Regions from separate parts of the Streptomyces sp. NPDC127068 genome, predicted to be linked through region 2. Evidence: riboswitches for the same ligand, from Rfam matches in the RefSeq annotation. Region 2 holds a riboswitch; the other holds the start of a gene.

Region 1 (3,767 bases), on a different contig from region 2:
CCGGCCCGGCAGAGCTCCGCGACGGCCGGGGGCGGCAGCGGGACGCCGACCGCTCCACCGGGGTTGAGGACGATGCCGAGTTGCGGGGGCAGCCCCCGGGCGAACTCGACGGCCGGGGCGACCGTACCGTCCATCCGGTCCCCGACGACCTGCCGGAACTGTGCGGCGGAGGTGAACACCGGGACGTACGCCTGGCCGTCGATCTCCAGGGTCGGCAGGTCCAGGGTGGCGCTGGCGGGCCCGCCGCCGTTGGGGAGCGGCACCCATATCCGGCTGCGTCCCAACACCTCCACGATCCGCGCGGCGGCGGACGGCACCCCGACGGACGCGGCGAGCACCTCCTCCAACTCGTTGGCCGGCCAACCGTCCCCGGACGAGCCGTCGGTCGTGAGGGGGGCCGGGGGGTCGTACGCCCCGGAGGGCGAGGGGTGGGGGGCCTGGGCCGGAATCTCCATCGTCAACCACCTGATCGGTACCGCGCTGCGTCTGCGCCAGGCACCCTAACGCGAAGCCGCGGGCCCGGGGCGCGGAGGCGGGCCCCGGGGTGACGGGTGGTGAGGGCGGGCCCCGGGGTGGCAGGTAGGGGGAGGCGGGGGGCGCTACCCGTCGAAGCGGATGGACCGCAGCGCTCCGCCCGCCGGACGGTCCAACAGCACCGCGGAGGTGCAACCGGACGGCAGGCTCCCGCGCTCCGCGTCCCGCACCAGGCGCCCGACCGCCCGCCGGTGCCGCGCGAAGGCGTACCGCGACACTCCGCGGCCCCGTTCGCGCTGCCCGCTGAGCGCGGTGTCCGGCGCGACGTCGAGCAGCAGCAGGTGCAGCGTCGTCCCCCGGACCCGGGCCTCGCGGGCGAGCCACCGGCGCACCCACGCCTGGGTGCCGCAGTCGTGCACCACCACGCTCGCCCCGGACCGCAGCGCCCGCCGCAGCGCAGTGAAGTGCGCGAGCCGCACCAGCGGCCGGTACAGGCCGTAGGGCAGCACGCCGGGCATCCGACGGGTCCAGCGGTCGCGGGTGTCCTGGGAGTCGATGCGGACGGCGGCGGGGACGTCGTCCGCGCGCACCGTCCGGGACATCAGGGTGGACTTGCCGCTGCCCGGGAGCCCGGACACCACGACGAGGTCACCGGGGGCGAAGCGCAGCGCGTGCGGCCCCCGGCCCGCCCGTTCCCGCAGATCACGTACGATCCCCGTGGCCCGCCCCCCGCACACCTGGGCGGCAGGTGCTCCCGACTGTTCGGGCAGCGCGACGCCCGAAGCGCTCACGTACCCCCTGGTCCTGTTCACCGTGATCGTCCCCTCCAGTCGGTCACGTGAGCCTTCCCCGTAGAGTGTAAAGAGCGGGTAATTTCGGATGCTCGTGATTTTCGTCCGGATACGGTCACGACCGCGTGACGGCCCGTGGTCGCACGGACACCCTGCGCCCCGCGGGAGCGCGGCCTCCGCCCCGACGGCCACCGCGCGTGGCCGGTGCCGGGGCGAAAGGGGCCGCCGCCCTGCCCAGGGCGGCGAATGCGTGCAATGATGTGGCCGCCAACTGCATACCGGCCGCTTGAATCCGCGCGGGAGAGCCCTCGGTCCGACCGGGGCGCCGAAGGAGCAAGTCCCTCCCTTGAATCTCTCAGGCCCAGTTACCGCGCGGGCGAGGCACATCTGAAAAGCGGATCGCAGCGCCGTGGAGCGCGCGGTCCCACCCAAGGTGCAAACCGGGCCGCCGTCCGCGGCGTGGCTCCCGGCGAACCTCTCAGGTCCCATGACAGATGGGGAGGATCACCTCGCCGTCATGCCCTGGGAGCACTATCCATGAGCACCGCCCCCCGCCGTACCGCGCTCGATGCGCTGCACCGCCTCCTCGGCGCGACCATGACCGACTTCGCCGGCTGGGACATGCCCCTGCGCTACGGCAGCGAGCGCGACGAGCACCAGGCCGTGCGCACCCGGGCCGGCCTGTTCGACCTCTCCCACATGGGCGAGATCACCGTCACCGGGCCGCAGGCCGCCCAGCTGCTGAACCACGCGTTGGTCGGCAACATCGCCACCGTCGGCACCGGCCGCGCCCGGTACACGATGATCTGTCGCGCCGACGGCGGCATCCTGGACGACCTGATCGTCTACCGCACCGGGGCCACCGAGTACCTGGTCGTCGCCAACGCGGGCAATGCGCAGACCGTCCTCGACGCCCTGCGCGAGCGGGCGTCCGGCTTCGACGCCGAGGTCCGCGACGACCGGGACGCCTACGCGCTGATCGCCGTGCAGGGCCCCGAGTCGCCCGGCATCCTGGCGGCGGTGACCGATGCGGACCTGGACGGCCTGAAGTACTACGCCGGCCTCCCGGGCACCGTCGCGGGCGTTCCCGCACTGATCGCCCGTACCGGTTACACCGGCGAGGACGGCTTCGAACTGTTCGTCGCGCCGGAGCACGCCGAGCGGATCTGGCAGGCGCTGACCGAGGCGGGAGCGGCGGCCGGACTGGTGCCCTGCGGGCTGTCCTGCCGGGACACGCTGCGCCTGGAGGCGGGCATGCCGCTGTACGGGCACGAGCTGACCGAGGCGCTGACCCCCTTCGACGCCGGGCTCGGCCGGGTGGTGAAGTTCGAGAAGGAGGGCGACTTCGTCGGCCGCGCCGCTCTGGAGGCCGCCGCCGAGAAGGCCGCGGCGAACCCGCCGCGCAAGCTGGTCGGGCTGGTCGCCGAGGGGCGGCGGGTGCCGCGCGCCGGGTTCGCGGTGGTCGCGGACGGCGCGGTGATCGGCGAGGTCACCTCGGGAGCCCCCTCCCCCACCCTTGGCCGGCCGATCGCCATGGCGTACGTCGACGCCGCGCACGCCGAGCCCGGCACGGCCGGGGTGGCCGTCGACATCCGGGGCACCCACGAGCCCTACCGGGTCGTGGCGCTGCCGTTCTACAAGCGCCAGAAGTAGCCGGCTCCGTCTGCCGCGCGCCAGCGGTACCGCGGGCCAGCGGTACCGGGCGCGAGCCGGTAGCGGCACCGTCCACGAGGCGCCAGAAGTGGGGGCCGCCGCCGTCGCCGGACCCGTCCGGCAGCGCCGCCACCGGGCGCCGCCCGGGCGGGCCTCCCGCGGGCGCGTCCAGCGCCCGTCTCGCATACCAAGACATCCCGTTCCCCAGCACTCCCCCGCGTACAGGAGAATTCCCACCATGAGCAACCCCCAGCAGCTTCGCTACAGCAAGGAGCACGAGTGGCTGTCGGCCCCCGACGGCGACGGCGTGGCGACGATCGGCATCACCGAGTTCGCGGCAGGCGCGCTCGGCGACGTGGTCTTCGCCCAGTTGCCCGAGGTGGGCCAGCAGCTGACCGCGGGCGAGTCCTGCGGTGAGCTGGAGTCGACGAAGTCGGTCAGCGACCTGTACTCCCCCGTGAGCGGCGAGGTCACGGAGTCCAACCAGGACGTCGTGGAGGACCCTTCCCTGGTGAACTCCGCGCCCTTCGAGGGCGGCTGGTTGTTCAAGGTGCGCGTCACGGCCGAACCGGACGACCTGCTCACCGCCGATGAATACACCACCTTCTCCGCGGGCTGACCCGAGACTAGGGATCATCTGATGTCGCTTCTGAACACCCCCCTGCACGAGCTGGACCCGGACGTCGCCGCCGCCGTCGACGCCGAGCTGCGCCGCCAGCAGTCGACCCTGGAAATGATCGCGTCGGAGAACTTCGCCCCGGTCGCCGTCATGGAGGCCCAGGGTTCGGTGCTCACCAACAAGTACGCGGAGGGCTACCCGGGCCGCCGCTACTACGGCGGCTGTGAGCA
Region 2 (3,767 bases):
ACCTGGACATGGACGCCTTCTACGCCTCGGCGGAGCAGGCCGCCAAGCCCAGCCTCCGGGGCAAGGCGGTGGTGGTGGGCGGCATCGGCCCGCGCGGGGTCGTCGCCACCGCGTCCTACGAGGCGCGCCGCTTCGGAGTGCGCTCCGCGATGCCCACGGCCCAGGCCAGGAGACTCGCGCCGAACGCCGCCTACCTGGTGCCCCGCTTCGCCTTCTACCGGGAGATCAGCGACCACGTCATGGGCCTGCTGCGGGAGCTGTCACCGCTGGTGGAGCCGCTCAGCCTGGACGAGGCGTTCGTCGACCTGGAAGCCGCCGGAGCGGCCCGGGACGAGGCGTCGGCGCGCACGGTCGGGACACGGTTGCGCGCCGACATCGAGGCCACCACGGGGCTGACCGGATCGGTGGGTCTGGCCGCTTCCAAGATGCTGGCCAAGGTCGCTTCGGAGGAGGCGAAGCCCGACGGGCTGCTGCTGATACCGGTCGGTACCGAGCGGGCGCTGCTCGCCCCGATGCCCGTCCGGGTGCTGCCGGGCGTCGGGCCCGCCACCGGGGACCAGCTGCGGCGTGCCGGGATCACCACGGTCGGCGAACTGGCCGAGGCCGGGGCCGACGAACTGGTGCGGCTGCTGGGCAAGGCGCACGGGGCTGCGCTGTACGCGATGGCCCTCGCGCACGACGAGCGGCCGGTCGTCGCCGAACGGGAGACGAAGTCGGTGTCCGTGGAGGACACGTACGACGTGGACATCCACGACCGCACGCGGGTGCGGTGGGAGGTGCAGCGACTGGCCGATCGGTGCGTGCGGCGGCTGCGGGAGTCGGGACACTCCGGGCGGACCGTGGTCCTCAAGGTGCGCAGGTACGACTTCTCGACGTTGACCCGCTCCGAGACGCTGCGCGGACCCACCGACGATCCCGCGGTGGTGCGGGAGGCCGCCGCCCGTCTGCTGGATTCCGTGGACACCACCGGGGGCGTGCGCCTCCTCGGGGTGGGCGTGAGCGGGCTCGCCGACTACACCCAGGAGGACCTGTTCGCCCAGGCGGCGGGCGCACGGACCGAGGCCGACGGAGCCGCTGCCGAGGACCCCGCCGCCGAACCCGAGGGGGCGTCCGCGGCGTCCGCCCGTCCGCCCGCCCCGTGGGCCGCAGGTCATGACGTGCACCACGCCGAACACGGGCGGGGCTGGGTGCAGGGAAGCGGCGTGGGGCGGGTGACGGTGCGGTTCGAGACCCCGTACTCCGGGCCGGGCCGGGTGCGGACCTTCGCCGTGGACGACCCCGCCCTCGAACCCTCCGACCCGGTGTCCCTGGTGCACCGCCCCGCCTCCGACGACCCGGCCTGATCCGGAAGAGGGGGCCTAGCGGTCGTCCGGGGGCTTGGGGTCGTCGCCCGCTCCGGCCAGCTCACCGAAGTCCCGTACCGCCGGTGGTGCCAGGCCCGGGGACGCCAGATCCAGCCCGTAGTGGTGGTAGAGGCGCAGCTCCTGCTGGGGCGAGAGGTGGCGGCCGACGCCGAAGTCCGGGGCGTCCTTGATCAGGGTCCGCTCGAAGGGCACCCGCAAGGTGCCCTCCACCAGCTCGCTGGGCTCCAGCGGGACGAACGCGTCACGGCTGAAGAGCCCCGTCCTTATCGCCGCCCACTCCGGTACCCCCGTGGCGTCGTCGAGGTAGACCTCGTCCACCGTGCCGATCCTCGTGCCGTGGAGGTCGAACGCCTTGCGGCCGATCAGGTTGCGCGGATCGATGTCGGTCTGCACGTGCCCTCCAGTGGTCGCAACTCATCCGTAAGCACTACGAAAGTCCACATTCCGACGGGCGGCCACTCGAAGCCCCGTGCGAGGGCCCGCTGGTAGGGTGGAAACGGCTGTTGACCCTGTGCGGGAGAGCTCCCCGGCTGACGACCGGGGGCGCCGAAGGAGCAAATCCTCCCCGGAATCTCTCAGGCCCCCAGTACCGCACGGGTGAGGTCACTCTGGAAAGCAGGGCGGAAGGTCGACGGCCTCCCACCCTCACCGACGGTGAAAGTCGGGCTCAGGCCCGGTGAAGCTCTCAGGTTGAGATGACAGAGGGGGAGGGCCGTCCGGGCACCCGCAATGCGGTGCCCCTCGCAGGTCGTGCCGACCAGGAGGCCCCCGCATGACAGTCAAGCGTTCCCCCCTCGCCCAGCTCGAACAGGGCATCCCGTTCGAGCGGCGCCACGTCGGACCCGATGCGGAAGCCCGTGCCAAGATGCTCGCGCAGGTCGGGTACGGCTCGCTGGACGAGCTGACGGCGACCGCGGTGCCCGAGGTCATCAAGAACGCCGAGGCCCTGGACCTGCCCGCGGCCCGCACCGAAGCCGAGGTCCTCGCCGAGCTGCGTTCCCTCGCGGACCGCAACGAGGTGCTCGGCTCGATGATCGGCCTCGGCTACTACGGCACCTTCACGCCGCCGGTCATCCTCCGCAACGTCATGGAGAACCCGGCCTGGTACACCGCCTACACCCCGTACCAGCCGGAGATCTCCCAGGGCCGGTTGGAGGCGCTGCTCAACTTCCAGACCGTGGTCGCGGAGCTGACCGGACTGCCCACCTCCGGGGCCTCCCTCCTCGACGAGGGCACGGCCGCAGCCGAGGCCATGGCACTGTCGCGACGGGTCGGCAAGGTCAAGAACGGCGTCTTCCTGGTCGACGCGGACACCCTGCCGCAGACCGTGGCCGTCATCCGGACCCGCGCCGAACCCACCGGGGTCGAGGTCCTCGTCGCCGATCTGTCCTCCGGCATCCCGGCCGAGGTCGCCGAGCGGGGGGTCACCGGCGTCCTGCTCCAGTACCCGGGCGCCTCCGGGGCGGTCCGCGAGCTGCGGCCCCTCATCGCGCAGGCCCACGCACTCGGTGCCGTCGTCACCGTCGCCGCCGACCTGCTCGCCCTCACGCTCCTCACCCCGCCCGGTGAGCTCGGCGCGGACATCGCGGTCGGCACCACCCAGCGCTTCGGCGTGCCGATGGGCTTCGGCGGACCGCACGCCGGGTACATGGCCGTCCACGAGAAGTTCGCCCGCAGCCTCCCGGGCCGCCTCGTCGGCGTCTCCGTGGACAGCGACGGGGACCGGGCCTACCGGCTGGCGCTTCAGACCCGTGAACAGCACATCCGGCGGGAGAAGGCGACCAGCAACATCTGCACCGCTCAGGTGCTGCTCGCGGTCATGGCGGGGATGTACGCCGTCTACCACGGTCCGGAAGGGCTGCGGATCATCGCCCGCCGCACCCACCGCTACGCGACGATCCTCGCCGAGGGCCTGCGGGCGGCGGGCACGGAGATCGTGCACGGCGCGTTCTTCGACACGGTCACCGCGCGGGTGCCCGGCCGGGCCGCCGAGATCGTCGCCGCGGCCCGGGAGGGCGGCGTCAACCTGCGCCTGGTGGACGCCGACCACGTGGGCATCGCCTGCGACGAGACCACCACCCGGGCCCAGCTCGGCATCGTCTGGACCGCCTTCGACGCCGACGCCGACGTCGAGGCCCTGGACGCGTCCGTCGTGGACGCCCTGCCCGAGGCGCTGCTGCGCACCGACGACTACCTGGCGCACCCGGTCTTCCGGCAGTACCGCTCGGAGACGGCGATGCTGCGCTACCTGCGCCGGCTCTCGGACCGGGACTACGCCCTCGACCGGGGCATGATCCCGCTCGGCTCCTGCACGATGAAGCTCAACGCCACCACCGAGATGGAGCCGGTCACCTGGCCCGAGTTCGGTCAGCTGCACCCCTTCGCACCGGCGGAGCAGGCGCA

The links. A riboswitch is a leader RNA that binds a small molecule or an ion and turns the genes downstream of it on or off. The one in region 2 is predicted to bind glycine.
Region 1: another riboswitch for glycine. It lies ahead of gcvT (glycine cleavage system aminomethyltransferase GcvT); the one in region 2 lies ahead of gcvP (aminomethyl-transferring glycine dehydrogenase).

The regions. Positions count from the first base shown of each region.
Region 1 covers NZ_JBHXEN010000061.1:4,653-8,419, forward strand. The annotation lists gene ACFWIA_RS29855 (enhanced serine sensitivity protein SseB) at 1-455, opposite strand, end outside; gene ACFWIA_RS29860 (AAA family ATPase) at 600-1,286, opposite strand; glycine riboswitch at 1,553-1,646, shown strand; gene gcvT (glycine cleavage system aminomethyltransferase GcvT) at 1,803-2,918, shown strand; gene gcvH (glycine cleavage system protein GcvH) at 3,157-3,537, shown strand; gene glyA (serine hydroxymethyltransferase) at 3,559-3,767, shown strand, end outside.
Region 2 covers NZ_JBHXEN010000060.1:36,384-40,150, reverse strand. The annotation lists gene ACFWIA_RS29785 (DNA polymerase IV) at 1-1,343, shown strand, start outside; gene ACFWIA_RS29780 (PRC-barrel domain-containing protein) at 1,359-1,757, opposite strand; glycine riboswitch at 1,869-1,966, shown strand; gene gcvP (aminomethyl-transferring glycine dehydrogenase) at 2,137-3,767, shown strand, end outside.